One region of the Peribacillus sp. B65 genome, then DNA from elsewhere that is predicted to be linked to it. Evidence: riboswitches for the same ligand, from Rfam matches in the RefSeq annotation. Region 1 holds a riboswitch; each other region holds the start of a gene.

Region 1 (5,757 bases):
GGAAACTCGATATATTCATCAATAATGCAGGAATTGAAAATCCGGTTCCGTCTCACGAGATGCCGTTAAGCGACTGGAATAGGGTAATCAATACCAACTTAACGGGAAATTTCTTGGGCTGCCGTGAAGCTATCAAGTATTTTGTCGAGAACGACATTAAAGGGAATGTTATAAACATGTCCAGTGTACATGAGATGATTCCCTGGCCTTTATTCGTTCACTATGCTGCAAGCAAGGGCGGGGTGAAGCTGCTTACGGAGACACTGGCACTTGAATATGCACCAAAGGGAATCCGTGTGAACAGCATTGGTCCTGGAGCCATCGCCACGCCAATTAATGCCGACAAGCTTGAAGATCCCGAAAAGAAAAAGGATCTTGAAAGCATGATTCCGATGGGGTATATCGGAAAGCCTGAAGAAATTGCTGCGGTTGCTGCATGGCTGGCATCTTCAGAGTCCAGTTATGTAACGGGCATCACTCTATTCGCTGACGGAGGAATGACGAAATACCCTGCATTCCAGGCGGGAAGAGGATGAATTTTGTTTAATGATGCAAAAAGACTCCCAGCAGGCTCAAACCTACTGGGAGTCTTTTTTTATCATTAACGAGTATGATGATTATACCAGCTAATGAAATTATCGACGACCGTATCGATAAACTGGACAGTCGACTCATGTGTAAGCCTGCCTTCGTTATCGATTTTGTCATGCACTGCACCAACATATACTTCATTCCCTGGAAGGAGTGGGGAGGCGATGCCTATTGCGAATAAGATTTCACGCAAATGCAATTGAGCTTTAACCGTTCCTAATTGCCCCATTGAAGCACCCATGATCCATGATGGTTTGCCGATCAAGACTTTATCGACACGTGATAACCAATCGATTGCATTGCCCAATACACCTGGAATCGTACCGTTGTATTCAGGAGTTACCCACAAAACTGCATCTGCTTCGGCCACTTTGCTTTTAAATTCTTTTACAACTGATGGAGGGTCATTTTCAATATCTTGATCATAAAAAGGTAAATCCCGAATGTTCAATATTTCGAGATCGAACCGATCTTGATATCTAGATTGAATATATTTGGCAAGCTTAAGGTTGTAAGACTCTTTACGGATACTTCCCACTATTGCAACAACTTTCATCTTCAATACCTCCAATGATTTTTATAATGGATAATCATGTAAATGTATTCCACTTACCTATTATAATTGGAATGTAAATGAAAGGGAAAAAGGATGCTTGGAAAAAAGTTGAGTTAGAGCTTAATAAACAAATTCCTCTCGAACATTCATTCACTTAGGGTTACCCTGCAAAGTTAGACTCGAAAATTAAATAGATTTGTTTGTGCCAATCCAATCCCCATTACTAGAACTCACCAAACAATATTGCATTTGTTTTTAATTTAATATTATGGCCATTCCTATAGGGATTAAGGAAAAATCCTTTCAGAGAAAATGAAATAAGACGCTTGAAAAAGTAAATAATGAAATATCATGAAGACCGTAAGTGAAATGAGTTTTTTTGCTTGAAAACTATTTTACTAAAATGATAGGAGAGGATGAAGTTGATCTTTCGTACCATTGATACGAACAAAGATAAAGATATTATCATTAAATTCAGGAAAGATTCCTTTGTTGTAAGTTTTGGATCTGAGGCAGGTTTTGGAGATGAAAATACATATCTGCAACGAATGGAAGAAAGGGTCCGCAAATTCCCGGGGGGACAGGTGATCATTGAAAAGGACCAAGTACCGATTGGGCAAATGGAACTTCGAATTCGGGCGTATGAAGGAACTGAGATCGGCTATGTAGATCTATTTTATCTTATTCCCGGATACCGCAGTAAAGGCCTTGGCAAGGAAATGGTTCGCTATGCAGAAAACTTTTTCGGGCGATTTAATGTATCTGAATATCATTTAAGGGTTTCTCCGGATAATCAAAGGGCGATTCGCTTATATAAGAATTCAGGCATGATGAAGATAAGGGAAGAAAATGAAATATACCCAGTATGGAGAATGGGCAAATCATTATAGAATATAAAATTTAAACTATATTAATATAATTAAAAAGCGTCAATCACTATACTGTGAAAATATTTTAACCGATGAAAAATATAGTTGACTTTAGAGAAATTAGAATATATAGTGAAGGACATAATTAAATATAACGTTAATTCTTATCAAGAGATGTGGAGGGACTTGGCCCTATGATACCTCGGCAGCGGGTTTTTACTTTTGTAAAAATACTGTGCTAATTCCAACGGACGAAAGTTTGAAAGATAAGAAGGAGCTTTTCTTAGATAATTAATTTAAGAGTTTACTCTTTTTTATGTCTAAAGAGGCCTCTTCTGTCTGATGACGGAAGAGGCCTCTTTTGTTTATTCAAAATGTATATGGTTATTAGGAAATTTGGTGCAATTACTCATGAGTTTCGCAGATTTACTCGTGAGTTTCGAATTTAACCCTATCATTATGAAGCGTTGCAAAGCTCTTCTCTCTGGATAATGAATTCGTACAAATAAACAACATGGGGGGAGATTGGATGATTGAGTTTCAAAATGTTAAAAAGGTATATCAAACAAAGAAACAGACTGTCGAGGCTTTGAAGGGCATTAATTTGACAGTGGAAAAGGGGGATATATTCGGTGTAGTCGGTTATAGCGGGGCCGGGAAGAGTACGTTGATCAGGTTGGTCAATTTGCTTGAACATCCTTCAGATGGTTCGGTGATTGTTGGGGGCAAGGATTTAACCAAATTGAGCGCGAAGGAATTGCGGGCAGAAAAGAAAAAAATCGGGATGATCTTTCAGCATTTCAATTTGCTAAACTCAAAGACCGTTTTTGATAATATCGCCATGCCGCTGATTTTATCGGGAACCCCTGGTAAAGAAATCAAAAAGCGGGTAGGCGAGCTGTTGGAGTTCGTTGGCTTATCGAGCAAAGCAAAGAGTTATCCGGAACAATTATCCGGCGGTCAAAAGCAGCGGATCGGCATTGCGAGAGCATTGGCTACCAATCCATCGATCTTATTGTGTGATGAAGCTACCTCGGCATTGGATCCGCAAACAACGAGTGCTGTTCTGCAGCTCTTAAAGAAAATCAATAAAGAATACAATATTACCATTCTGCTAATCACTCATGAGATGTCTGTCATTCGGGAAATTTGCAATAAGGTAGCGGTCATGGAGGGCGGATGTGTCGTTGAACAAGGTTCGGTTTTCGAAGTTTTTGCGAAGCCGCAAACGGATATTGCAAAAAACTTCGTGAGAACGGTCATACATGACGAAATTCCACAAAGTTTCCTAAAAAGCATAGGGTCCCATATCCCGATTATTTGGAAAATTAATTTTATTGGGACTACTTCGGGTGCTCCTTTGCTTTCAACCATCTCGAAGAAATATGATGTTCATTTAAGTGTTTTATCAGCCAATATTTCTGAAATTCAGGAAACGCCTTTCGGGAATTTGATCATCGAAGTGACCGGGAATAAAAATGAGGTGGACAAGGCTTATCAGTATATTAAAGATGAGGGGATTCTCGTCCAGGAGGTGCAGATAAATGGGTAATACGCTTTGGGGAATGGAAATAACGGCAGATCAGCTGTCGACAGCTTTCGGTGACACACTTTATATGGTAGCCATCTCATTGGTATTTTCCGGATTGATTGGTCTTCCGCTTGGTATCCTGCTTGTCATTACAAGAAAGGGCCATATCCTGGAGAATAAATGGGTCTTTAATGTATTGAACCCGATCATCAATATATTGCGGTCGGTTCCTTTCATCATCTTGCTAGTAGCACTTATTCCGTTTACCAGAATGATTGTAGGCAGTGCGATCGGAACGAATGCGGCCATTGTTCCGCTAATCTTTTACGCGGCTCCTTATATCGCCCGGCTTGTGGAGAACTCCCTGTTGGAAGTGGACAAAGGGATCATCGAGGCAGCTCAGGCGATGGGGGCGACGACATGGCAAATCATTTATCGTTTTTTGATTCCTGAGGGACTTAGTTCGTTGATCCTTACATTTACAACAGCGACAATCGGGCTTGTTGGATCTACGGCCATGGCAGGTGCCGTCGGTGCAGGCGGGGTCGGAGATTTAGCTTTGGCTTACGGTTATCAAAGGTTTGATACGATGACGATGATCGTCACAGTGGCGGCGCTCGTGATCATCGTTCAATTACTGCAATCCACCGGGAATTTTGTTTCAAGAAAAATCAGAAGAAGATAAAAATAACAGGAGGTAGGAGAAATGAAGAAAATCTTATTAACGATCATAGTATTGGCATTGGCCATCTTGTCTGCAGCATGCGGGAAAGAAGAAGGTGCATCAGGCGGTTCGGATGATGTGAAAACAGTAAAAGTCGGTGTCAGCAGCGGGGATACAAGAACATGGGAATACATTGTCGACATAGCGAAAGAGGAAGGGCTTAATATTGAACTGGTCACTTTCAATGATTATATCCAACCGAACCTTGCTTTAAGTGAAGGTGAAATTGATGCCAATTCATTCCAAACGGTCGCATACTTCGATGAATTCGTTCAAGACCAAAATCTGAAATTAGAGGCCATCGGGTCGACTGTCATTGCTCCTATGGGCCTTTATTCGAAAAAACATAAAGATCTCAAGGATCTTCCGGATGGCGCTACGATTGCCGTTCCGAATGAAGCAACGAACTTTGGCCGTGCACTGCTTCTTCTTCAGGAAGCTGGATTGATTACATTGAAAGAGGAATTCAATGGATCGGGATCATTGGAAATCATTAAGGAAAATCCGAAAAACTTGAAAATCCAACCTGTTGCTGCCGGCAATACACCGCGTCTATTGGATGATGCCGATGCTTCAGCCATCAATAATAACTTTGCCGTCGAAGCAGGCCTTACTTTAAAAGATTCTTTATTCCATGAGAGTAAAACGGCGAAACCATATATTAATATCATTGCAGTTAAAAAGGGTAATGCCGATCGTCCTGAGCTGCAAAAATTAGTGGAGCTTTATCAATCGAAAAAAGTGGAAGCGTTCATTGAAAAAACGTTTAAAGGAAACACCATTCCTGCATATGTTTCTGTAGATGAATTAGTGAATTACCAGGATGCTTGGACAAAACCAGCTAATGAAAAATAATGATTCAGATTCAAAACGAGTGAAGGAATGCCGGATGGATTCAAGATGCCTATCCGGTTCCTTAAACCAAAAAGGGGAGATAAGAATATGGCGAGAGAATTAGTGCAGAAGCAGCATCAGCAGATCATTGAAGATCACATCGACCTTCATTCCAAATTATATATCGAAACGAGTCAAGCCATTCATGCTAAACCCGAAATTGGGAATCAAGAGTTTTTCGCTTCGGATACATTAACCGGAATACTTCGAAATGAAGGATTTGAAGTAACCCGCAATATTGCCGGGCATGAAACAGGATTCATCGCCAAAAAAACCTCTTCAAAGAAAGGTCCCACAATTGCCTTTTTAGCCGAGTATGATGCATTGCCGGGTTTAGGCCATGCTTGCGGCCATAATATCATCGGCACAACGAGTGTTGCAGCGGGCATTTCCTTGGCTCAAGTGCTGGAGGAAACGGGCGGAGAGGTGATTGTTTTCGGAACACCGGCAGAAGAGGGCGGGCCGAATGGAAGCGCAAAAGGCAGCTTTGTGAAGCACGGTCTATTTGATGGGGTTGATGCGGCAATCCTTATCCATCCTGGCGGGCAAACGCGTGTCACAAGTCCATTTCTGGCAGTCGACCCCCTAGATT
Region 2 (5,757 bases), 270 kb from region 1:
GCAAAAATTCCAATCAGAATGATAATCGTCAATATTGTGCCGTATTTATAGAAAAAGTCGAATAGTTCCACCTTTTTCTTCACTTTCGCTGTCTGTGTAACAGGATTGGGTATGCTCATTCTATTTTCCTCCTGTTGAATAGAATAGTAGTTCTTCTTCATTCGTTTTACTTGTTTCTAATTCGATGACAGTGCTCCCGTCATATAACACATATGTCCGGTTGGTAATGCCAATGATTTCGGAAAGCTCGGATGATGCATAAATGATCGCCTTCCCATTCCTTGCAAGCTCTGCAATCAATTCGAATATATCCTTCTTGGCTCCAACATCGACCCCTTTCGTTGGTTCATCGAATATGTATACATCCGCATCGGCCATAAGCCATTTCCCGATGGCAACTTTTTGCTGATTGCCACCTGAAAGGTTTTCGACATTCACTTCCCCTGAAGGAGTTTTAATGCCGAGGCTTGCGATCATTTCCTTCGCTCTTTCCTTTTCCGCCTTGCGATTCACAAAGCTGAATGTCTTGGAGAATTTGCCAAGACTGGCTGCCGTCAAGTTCGCCGAGACTGATTCCTGAACAAGGACCCCTTCTTTCCTGCGTTCCTCAGGTACAAGTGCCAGACCGCTTTTTACTGCTTCGTGCGGTGATTTCAAGGAAAGCTTTCGACCATTCAGGATGACTTCCCCCGCTGTGATGGACGTATGGCCGAAAAGGGTTTTACACAGCTCCGTTTTCCCAGCCCCGACCAACCCTGCCAAGCCGATTATCTCGCCTGCTTTAATATTCAAACTGACATTTTTAACTTTCTCTGCATCTGACAATCCGTTCACTTCCAGAATAACGTCGCCAATCGAAGCATTCACTTCAGGAAACTGTTCATCCATGGTTTTTCCAAGCATGTTCTCTACGACTTCGGTACGGGTTATATCTTCCTTCTTTCGACTTGTGACACGCTCCCCATTCCTCATGATTGTAATTTCCTCACAGATTTCAAAAATTTCGGGCAGACGATGTGAAATGAAAATGATTCCCACGCCTTTTTGCTTTAATTCATTTACAATTCGAAAAAGTTCTGTCGTCTCCGTATGACTTAACGGAGCAGTTGGCTCGTCGAGAATCAGGAATTTGCATTCTGTCGAAACGGCTCTTGCTATCAGGACCATCTGTTTTTCAGCCAAGGTAAGGTCTCTTACCAGCTTTTTCGAAGGGACACGAATTTTCATATCTTCAAGAATAGAAGCCGCTTGGTTATGCAGCTCTTTCCATTGGACCATCTGTTTTTTTCCCATGTTTTGGACCATATCATTCAACATTACATTTTCCCCAACCGTTAAATAAGGGATGAGGGCGGTATCCACTTCCTGATAAACAATTTGAATGCCTTGTTCTTGAGCCGCTTTTGGCGAGCGGATATCCCTCTTCACCCCATCAATATAAATGTCACCTGAATAATGAACATGGGCTCCCGATAAAACTTTCATTAACGTCGATTTCCCTGCTCCGTTTGCACCGACCAATGCGTGGGCTGTCCCCGATTTTACGGAAAAATCAACATCACTCAGCGCCTTCACCCCCGGAAATTCAATCGAAATCTTCTTCATTTCTAGTTGCGTGCCCATGTCCATTCCCCCTTATTGAACAGACACTCCCTTCTACTTGAAAGAGAGTGTCTCTTTTTAATTTTTATAATGATCTTTCAAAACTTTCATCCAATCTTCTTCAAATTCCGTCGATACACCCCAGCCATCGACAATACCAGACAGATTTGCCATGTTCACTGCTTCTTTAGACGCTTGGATTTGCTTTTGTGAAATAAGTGAAGCCTCCAAGTCATAGGTTTGCGGCGTTTCTTCGCCCGCTAATTTTTTAGCCAATATCCTCATATTCACTGCACCGATCAACTTGGGATCTACTGCTGCCGTGTAGGACCATGAGCTATCAGCCGATTGGATTTCCTGGAGATCTGCATTCGAGACATCTATTCCATATATCTTCACTTCATCGCGGCCCGCCTCTTTAATCGCCCGGGCTGCACCGATAGCAAAGGCATCCCATGTTGCGAAAATGGCATCCAATTTACCTTTAGGGTATTTATTCAGCATTGCGGCTACAGCATTTTGTGTCTGAACCGATGTATCAGCAGATGCCACTCCGAATCTTTCGACTTCTTTGATCCCAGGATTTTCTTTTAATTTTTCCTGATAGACTGCATTTCTTCTTACCATTGGAGGAAAACCGTCCACCCAAAGGTATGCAATTGCCGCTTTACCTTTCTGTTCTTTTATCAGCTTATCAAAAGCCAGTGTTGCCAACGCTTCATCATCTTGTGAAGTTAATGTCACGCCTTCTATTTTAGATAGATCGCTTATTGAATCGAATGTGACAACGCTTTTACCTGCATCAACCAACTTTTGAACGTCATTCACAGTTGCTGCATCATCACCATGTGAAATGATATAGCCGTCATAATCTGCCTCCAAAGCCTGCGCTATCGCATCATGGAATTTAGCCGTATCACCATTGGCTGTGTACGTATCCACTTGAAACCCCAGTGCTTCTCCTTCTTCCTTCGCCCCCGCCAGGTATTGGGCCGTATGATCATCACCGCCAATTTTACGGATCACTTTGATTCTGGCTCCATCTCCATCAGCGAATCTTTCCGGAACATTTTCAAATGATACTTTTTCTTCTTTCTTCGACTCTGTGGAACTCTGACCTGTAGAGCACCCCGTTAAAAGCAAAGCCGAAGCGATGGCTGAAATGAATATACCTTTAATAGACCTTTTCATCTTGTTTCCCTCCATTTTTTCTTATTAGTCTTATCAGTTAAGTTGGTGTAAATCCCAAAATAAAAACCTCTCTAATATAGAGAGGTTTAATCGGCTGTTTTGCAGACTTGTCCCTCTCTTATCTGTCAAAACATTTCTGTTTTGCAGGATTTAGCACCAATTCCTAATGGAACGGTTGCTGGGCATCTTAGGGCCAGTCCCTCCGCCACTCTTGATAAGAGATATATCGTGTTACGTTTTCGTAATTATCACTTTATAGGGATATAGTCGTAAAGTCAATAGATTTTTGAATATTTGAAATGTTCCCCGTTATTTTTTATTTTCTTTGAAGCTGGGCTAGACGCTTTTTCTCAATCTTTTCAAGCCGCTCCAACTGCCTTAATTTCACTTCGAACAAAGTGATAGGGTCACGGTAAACTTCCGGATTTTGTTTCATATGCTCCAATGCAGCCTGGTAGTCTTTTATTTCAGTCTGCGTTTGCTCTATCGTTTTTTGAAGTAATGCAAATGAACCGCGATAGAAAAGGGAGATGTCACGATCCAAAGATTTTTCAAACAATCCAAATTGGGTAAGGAAACGCTCCGTGATCATTTCCGCAACATCCAGGTAATCTTCACTTTCCAGGTATTTCTTATAACGATTGTACATATTGGCTTTATTTTGCGGTATCGCCCCAAACAGCTTCCCTGCCCCTTTAAGCAGTAATTGAGATGGAGTCCTGCGCAAAAGGATATTGACGTTTTCGATGCGGATGCTGCTTGTCATCCGGTCGGCATCACGGCGCCAGTCATCCAATACTCTGAAGTCGCCTGCAAGCGTAATCCGTTCTTCTTTGTATAATTCATTGAAACCGGCACTCATCTCATCCATAAACTGCTGGCTTTGTGAGAACTCCATTTGGGAACTGGCAATCCAGTCTTGAAGAGAACGGTAATATTGAGGCATGATCTTGTCAGAAATGAAGTTTTGAATCCGCTCATTCATTTCCTGATTTAACTGTACATGGACCTGACTGAAATCACTGCTTTCCGTTAACGATTTAGAGCAATCCCTCAGTAATTCAGGAATTTTTGAATAAAGCTGATTTTTCACTTCGTCCTTAAGCGAACGATACGACCTTATGATATTTTCACTTTTTTCTTTTTCCAAATCAGCCAATTGGTTGACCGCCCCATTCAGCTTGACTTCCATCTGTTCATTCCAAGAGATGGAATGCTCGCATTTCCGCTCATTGGCTGCCCGTTTTTCTAATAGATAAGATAAAGTTTTACGAATGAATGCCAGGATTTTTTCAGATCTTCTTTCCTTCCAATTATCATCTTGATAATTCGATTGAAGGAAGGCTGAAAGGTCCTTCAATTGCTGCCTGCTGTCATAATGTTTGGAGAAAGCGAACACTTTCGCATTCGGGAAATATGCATTCACTTTATCCCATGTTTCGTCTTCCATCCGGACTGCGACCTGATCACTGTATATCGTATCCATTTTATTTAATAGGAAATGGATCGGCAGTTTCGGAGCCATCATTTGAATTTCCAATAACAGATCCCTTTCGCTGCCGGTGAAAGGAGCCCGGGCGTCAAGAACGAACATCAGGCCATCACTGCCATGTAAATAGCCTTGGAAATCGGATTCCACGCTTTGTTCCCCATTGAACCCCGGTGTATCCAATAACCGCAGATGATTATTTCTTAGGTAGTCACTGATGATTGTCACATCGACAATAGTCCCGCGCTGACGGCGTGTTTCATCCAAATCAGTTAGCTCCTCGACAACTTTGCTATCTGTATCGGTAATTTCAAGGATTTCCAAATCATCCCCATCTTTGACACTGACTAGGGAAGAATGGTCCTCAGCAGCAATGCTCTCGCCAACGATTGACTGAATAAAGGATGTCTTGCCATTTCCTGTACTTCCTGCAAGAAGGAGATTGAAATTCCTGGTATCCTTAAGCCCCTCCACCATCCATTTAAGCTTATTGCCAACCCTTAAATCATTATCTTCAGCCCACTGGATAATGGAATTGAACAGTTTCTCTCCCGCTTCCAGTCCGCCTCCCAATTTAGGCGATTTCGAAAGCAGGCTCTCTGCATCCTGAATGACCAGCGCATTGACCGTATCCGGGAAGATTTCATTCCAGGACAACGTGGACGCCGCCGCAAACAGCGAAAGCTCCCCGTCTGCGATTTTGAGCCAGTTTTCCAGCAACCTTGGCACGACAGGACTTAATTCTTTGATTAGATGCGTTCCTTCTAACAGACCTGCATATGCATCCCTGTAATAGACGGAAAGCTCATCCCATACATCCGCATGGTTCAATTCGATGGTATCTATCAAATTATTAATCACTCTTAACCATTCGAAATAAGAATCCGTATATTTATAATTTTTCCAAAGGGCAACCGTCATTTTCTCGAAACGTTCCTGGTCGAGTGTGTATAACGAACCAAGGACAGTTGAGAAATAATCCGGCTCCATCGATTGGGCAACACCTTGCTGGATATACGTTTTCAGCACATCGAACCAGCCCATTGACTCTGTACGGATACTTTCATTCGCCGCTAATACCACCGCACTGTTCCAATCCTTTTGTTCTTCAAAAAAGGCGCGTGCGATTTCCGTGACATTCGGGTAGTCCGGTTGAAACTCGACTGCTTCTTTCACGACTTTGGAAGCCAAATCATTTCTCGATTCCACTATGTACAGGGAAAACAGCTGCAAAAGAACCTCTGTTTTCAAGACCGCTTCATCCGTATCGACGGATTTATAGATATCCTCTGCGGTTGAATACATTTCCAGTTCAAAATAAGCATCAGCGATGTTTTTCTTCGCCCATGAACCAAGTTCCCCTTCTATGTTTTCCCATTTAAAAATGGCTGCCTCATAGTCATGATGCTGAAAATATACTTCTCCTTGAGCAAATCGAATTGCGGTTAAATCCGCTCTTTCCTTTTTTTGTTCCA
Region 3 (5,757 bases), 820 kb from region 1:
TTCCCTGATCTAATGATAAAATGTATTTTTCCATTGTGTATGCCCCTCCTTTTAATTTAACTGGCGATATTTCTGCTTTCCAATTCATGTGACTGTTTTTTACCAAAAGCATAGGCTAATATCAATAGTACCAGGCTTGCACCCAAAACAGACCAAAATCCTGCTGTTATTTCCCCCATAAAAAATGCTTTATAACAAACGGCACCAAGTGAACCCCCAACTATCGGTCCAATGACCGGAATCCATGAATAGCCCCAATTGGAATTGCCTTTACCGGGTATCGGCAGCAAAAAGTGAGCGATGCGCGGCCCCAGATCGCGGGCCGGGTTAATGGCGTATCCTGTCGTTCCGCCAAGAGACATCCCAATCACGACAATCAATAACCCGACTGCAAATGGGTTTAGGCCCTCTGTAAAATCATTGGCACCTATAAATAATAATCCAAGAACAAGGATGAAAGTTCCAATCATCTCACTTAATAGATTTGAAAATGTGTGCGGGATCGCAGGTGAAGTCGCGAACACACCAAGCTTCGCTCCTGGATCATCCGTAGCTTTCCAGTGTGGCAAATAGTGCAGGAATACTAGAGTCGCGCCCAGGATTGCGCCAATCATTTGGGCAACGATGTAACCGGGCACATCACTCCAAGGAAATTCTCCAATAATGGCAAAACCTACTGTGACCGCCGGGTTTAAATGCGCCCCGCTTATGGACCCTACTGCAAAAACCCCCATGGTAACGGCCAACCCCCACGCAATCGTGACAACAATCCATCCGGCATCCTTTGCATAGGAACCCTTTAAGGATGAACCAGCCCCAATACCTGCTCCGAATACAACTAATATCATCGTGCCTAACACTTCTCCCCAAAATGGAGTCATGATAAAACCCCTCCCCTGTTAAATTATTAAACCTTGCCAACAAATAAAAGGAGATCCACAGCAGAACTATCTTCATAAATAAATTATGAATAGATCTGTTGTGAATCTCCTAGTCTCCGTCACATATATTAACTTGTACTGTAAAATATACTAGGTTATGAAAACGCTGTCAATATTTTGTGAAAAATTAATCTATTTTTCTGTAATTTTTTTCAATTTTCCCCTATTAGACGATATCCCATAATTCAGTTTTGGATGTGGTGATCGACGAAGCTCCAGCATCAAGGGCATTCAGGACTTCATCCGAAGTACGTATGAGGCCGCCTGCAAAAATCGGTGTCTGCAATCGTTCCTTCACTTCTTTTATCATCCATGGCATGGCGCCCGGCAATACTTCGATATAATCCGGCTTGGTTTTCTGCACCAGCTTATAACTTTTCTCAAGCGCATGTGAGTCTATTAAAAAGATTCGCTGGATGGCAATGACCCCCTTTTGCTTCGCCTTCAATATAACGCTTGATTTAGTCGAAATCAGCCCATAGGGATTATATTCCTGACAAATGAATTCTGTCGCGTACTCATCACTTCTTATGCCATGGATCAAATCGACATGATAAATCATTTTCTTATTATGTTGTTTTGCCATCATACTTACATTTTTCAATTGTGATATATGCAAATCAAGAAACACACCTATTTCATAGGAACTTTCTAGAAATCTTTCAAAATCCTTCATGCTTGCTGAAGCAGGCAAAATCTTTTGATCCATCATTATCCTCCTCATTCCCAGAAAAACTCAAAACTTCAAGTTATTTAGTATATTTTAAAGAGCTTGATTTATCAATCACATTTTTTTCATGACAATCTCACAATAACACTAACATACCTGGCACTCCCTTTATAGATTGCGGATAAGGTTGTATGTAAAATATCCCTTAACTCATAAAGAAAGTTTCATTATCAATGCACCTTCGACAAGTTCATACGATTTAATTGTGCCCACCGGAATTTTTCTCACGATGTTCCAAGCATTAACATTCATTTTGATCGTTCTTTTTTCAAATTCAAAAAATGGCGGTCTGTTAAATATCCTTTGGTTGATGAAATTCCTGTCAACTGGTTCCATTTCCACTAATTCAAATGAAATCGTTCTTTTTTCCACATGAACCGGTTTTAATGTAATCCGGAAAGCTACGTTTTTCTTAAACATCATTTTTTTCACTTCCATCGTTCCGGAAAGCACAATATGCTTCGGCGTAATCTCGACTTTAATATCCTGACAAGATGATTTCATTTTTATGATTCTCTCTACCATGGCTTCAGTTACCGTTATCGGTATGCCACTTTTGAATGGACTCATCCTTGCATTCCCCTCCCCACTCAAAGCTTATGCCGGATTCCCTGATGCCGTTAACATTTCAGTCCGAGTAATAAACGGTATATTCTAAATATTCAACCTCCAACTCTTGACCTTTGTAAAAACTACCTGTATAGTCATAATTAATTTAATAGACAACTCTTATCCAGAGAGGTGGAGGGACTGGCCCTTTGATGCCTCAGCAACAGACTATTCATGTACTGTGCTAATTCCAGAAGTTTAAAAACTTGAAGATAAGAAGAGTATATAGCTTTGTTGCCAACACCTCTTCTTATTTTTTAAGAAGAGGTTTTTTATTTTTAAAAGGAAAGAAGGAATGCAACATGTCAATCACATTAACGAAAGCACCATTCAGGGCCGATCACGTCGGAAGTTTATTAAGACCGGAACGTTTACATATTGCCAGAAAGCAATTTAGGGAGGGTACCCTTTCAGCAGAGCGCCTTCGTGAAATTGAAACCGAAGAAATCAAACGGATTGTCGATAAACAAATTGAAGTTGGATTAGAGGCTGTTACGGACGGCGAGTTCAGACGAACATGGTGGCACTTTGACTTCCTCGAACATTTAAATGGCATCGAGGGATATGTGACTGAAAAAGGTCTCACATTCGATGGTGTGGAAACAGAGAGATATAACGTTCGCAATACCGGGAAGGTTTCATTCAATCCTGAACATCCCTTCATTAGTGATTTCATTGAATTGAACAAAATCGTGAACGGACGTGCCGTTGCCAAGCAAACCATTCCCAGTCCGAATCAGTTATTTGCTGCAGGTATTCATAATGAAGACATCTACCCTGATATTGAAGATTATGCAAATGATATCATCAAGGCGTATCAGCATGCTTTGAAAGCCTTTTATGAAGCAGGTGTGCGTTATCTTCAATTGGATGATGTATATATTGCCAGACTTTCAGCTCCAGATTTCCAGTTCAAAGATGGAAAATATACGAGGGAACAGTTAATTGATCTTGCACTTCGTGTCATTAATGGAGCATTGGAAGGCAAACCAGAAGACCTTGTCGTCACTACCCACCTATGTCGCGGAAACTATCAGTCGACTTGGGCGTTTGAAGGAAGCTATGCCCGTATCGCTCCAACTTTATTGGCAAAAGAAAAAGTGGATGGATTCTTCTTGGAATATGATGATCAACGTTCAGGGGATTTCAAACCATTGGAATACATTCCAAATGGCGGTGCACAGGTTGTACTGGGGGTCGTCACTTCAAAAAATGGGGAAATCGAAGACAAGGAAGCTGTTAAGGCACGCATTAAAGAAGCCTCGCACTTCGTTGCTCTCGAACAATTATGCTTAAGCCCTCAATGCGGCTTCGCCTCCACCCATCACGGCAACAAGCTAACCGAAGAACAGCAATGGGAAAAGCTGAAATTCGTCGTTGATGTAGCAAAAGAAGTGTGGGAATGATTTTTTTGCGGAAACTTTAATACTGATTTACAGGATTCGAATAACCTAATCGGCAGCACTTATTAGGGAGCCGATTAGGTCCTTGCAATAATACATTTCCATTCCTTTAATGGCTCTTTTGAATAACGGTATCAAGTTTTGATTTATGAAATTAACGATGAATGTTAATATTATTTGACATATCGATAATTCTCGATATAATGAAATGTATGAAAACAATCGAGATATTTAAAGCATTATCCAATGAATCCAGGTTGCAAATCTTACAATGGCTCAAGGCGCCTGAACTCCACTTCACCCCTCATGAGGGAATAGACATGAAGGAAACCGGCGTTTGCGTAAGTCAGATTACGGAAAAATTAAACATGACCCAGTCCACGGCCTCTCAATACCTCTCGATGCTTCTTAGAGCAGGATTGATTAAAACGGAGCGGATAGGAAAGTTTACGTATTACAAACGAGATGAAGATGCAATCTCAAAAATTACTGATTTCTTGAAAGAAGAAGTATGAAAATGAACCTGATCCGTACCTTAGAGGGTTGGGTTCATTTCCCCCCCCTAACAGTTCGACATTTCGCGATATGTTTATTTTTTTATCCATACATATTAACATATTCCGATATGTCTTTATATAAAATTGATAATCATTAATGAGGAGTGAATCTATTTTGCTTAATACATGGAAAATTTACATGTTGGCGATAATCAGTTTTTTAGTAGGAACATCCGAATTCATCATATCCGGAATTTTGGATAAGATTGCGGATTCTCTTGGAGTTACCCTTGCTGCCGCAGGACAGCTCATTACAATTTTCTCCCTTGTCTACGCAATCGGTACACCCATTCTAATGGCTTTGACAGCAAGTTTAGACAGACGAAAATTAATGTTGTATTCCCTTGGACTATTCATAGTGTCCAACCTGCTTGCCTTTCTATTACCAGGCTTTGGACCGTTTCTATTTGCACGCATAATCATGGCACTTGGTGCAGGATTGGTTGTAGTCACCGCTCTGAATATTGCCGCTAAGCTTGCTCCGCCAGATAAAAAAGCAAGTTCTATTGCGACAGTTGTCATGGGGTTTACAGCTTCCCTTATCATTGGCGTACCTCTCGGAAGAATCATGACGGATGCATTCGGCTGGAAATCCGTCTTTGGCGGAATCGCCCTATTCGGCCTGATTGCCATGATCGTTTTATTCTTTACCATTCCTGCTACCAAAGGGGATAAACCAGTACCACTTCTCCAGCAGCTGGCCCTTCTTAAAAAAAGGAAAGTTGCCCTTGGATTATCGATAACCTTCTTCTGGCTTGGCGGATACTCGATAGCTTATACCTATCTATCCCCTTACCTGCTATCCGTATCAGGGATAAGTGACTCTCTACTTAGCACGGCCTTGCTTATATTCGGTATCGCAAGCTTGATCGGATCAAAGTTTGGCGGATATAGTACGGATCGATGGGGTGTATCATTTACACTAATTGGCGGTATGGCGCTGCATATTGTGATGATCATCATGTTATCCATCGTTACGAATTCATTGATGGCCGTTTTGATAATCCTCACATTATGGTCGTTCGCAGCATGGTCATCAGGGCCGACACAGCAATATCATTTAGCGACCCTAGAGCCTGAATCATCAGGAGTCATGCTCGGACTGAATCAGTCAATGATGCAATTGGCCATGGCCGCCGGTGCTGGAATTGGCGGTGTCGTTGTAGAACAAGTATCCCTTGCTTCCATAACCTGGATCGGTGCAACAGGGGTTGCCATTGCCATGGTCATTGTTCTGGTCCTTTCAAGTTCATCATCAAGCAGTAAAATAGCACAGTCTATAAAATCCTAGACCGTTAGATAAACATTCATCATAAGGCTAGATCCTAGCCTTATGATAAATCCTAAAGATGAAAGCAACAAAAAAAGAACGGCCACCAGCACGTCCCCTTTTTACTTGCAGCTATCATCATCATCCATTTTTTTCACAAATATATCATCCGTCACCCTATCTTCCAGCTTGTTCCTCAAGGCCAATTCCGCAGCCTTCCCGTCACTAGGCGATCCGTCCGCGAAAT

The links. Region 1 has a riboswitch for S-adenosylmethionine ahead of ACSR9O_RS17485 (methionine ABC transporter ATP-binding protein). Riboswitches for the same ligand answer to the same signal wherever they lie in the genome.
Region 2: another riboswitch for S-adenosylmethionine. It lies ahead of ACSR9O_RS18710 (sugar ABC transporter substrate-binding protein); the one in region 1 lies ahead of ACSR9O_RS17485 (methionine ABC transporter ATP-binding protein).
Region 3: another riboswitch for S-adenosylmethionine. It lies ahead of ACSR9O_RS13535 (5-methyltetrahydropteroyltriglutamate--homocysteine S-methyltransferase); the one in region 1 lies ahead of ACSR9O_RS17485 (methionine ABC transporter ATP-binding protein).

Annotation. Positions count from the first base shown of each region.
Region 1 is NZ_CP195840.1:3,570,458-3,576,214, reverse strand. It holds gene ACSR9O_RS17500 (glucose 1-dehydrogenase) at 1-536, shown strand, start outside; gene ACSR9O_RS17495 (NADPH-dependent FMN reductase) at 602-1,147, opposite strand; gene ACSR9O_RS17490 (GNAT family N-acetyltransferase) at 1,570-2,037, shown strand; SAM riboswitch class I at 2,178-2,289, shown strand; gene ACSR9O_RS17485 (methionine ABC transporter ATP-binding protein) at 2,546-3,568, shown strand; gene ACSR9O_RS17480 (methionine ABC transporter permease) at 3,582-4,232, shown strand; gene ACSR9O_RS17475 (MetQ/NlpA family ABC transporter substrate-binding protein) at 4,254-5,126, shown strand; gene ACSR9O_RS17470 (M20 family metallopeptidase) at 5,214-5,757, shown strand, end outside.
Region 2 is NZ_CP195840.1:3,840,676-3,846,432, forward strand. It holds gene ACSR9O_RS18700 (ABC transporter permease) at 1-119, opposite strand, end outside; gene ACSR9O_RS18705 (sugar ABC transporter ATP-binding protein) at 121-1,623, opposite strand; gene ACSR9O_RS18710 (sugar ABC transporter substrate-binding protein) at 1,681-2,793, opposite strand; SAM riboswitch class I at 2,909-3,014, opposite strand; gene ACSR9O_RS18715 (GTPase domain-containing protein) at 3,110-5,757, opposite strand, start outside.
Region 3 is NZ_CP195840.1:2,753,739-2,759,495, reverse strand. It holds gene glpK (glycerol kinase GlpK) at 1-34, opposite strand, end outside; gene ACSR9O_RS13550 (MIP/aquaporin family protein) at 57-881, opposite strand; gene ACSR9O_RS13545 (glycerol-3-phosphate responsive antiterminator) at 1,108-1,650, opposite strand; gene ACSR9O_RS13540 (hypothetical protein) at 1,822-2,241, opposite strand; SAM riboswitch class I at 2,398-2,499, shown strand; gene ACSR9O_RS13535 (5-methyltetrahydropteroyltriglutamate--homocysteine S-methyltransferase) at 2,583-3,686, shown strand; gene ACSR9O_RS13530 (ArsR/SmtB family transcription factor) at 3,896-4,198, shown strand; gene ACSR9O_RS13525 (MFS transporter) at 4,356-5,531, shown strand; gene ACSR9O_RS13520 (hypothetical protein) at 5,633-5,757, opposite strand, start outside.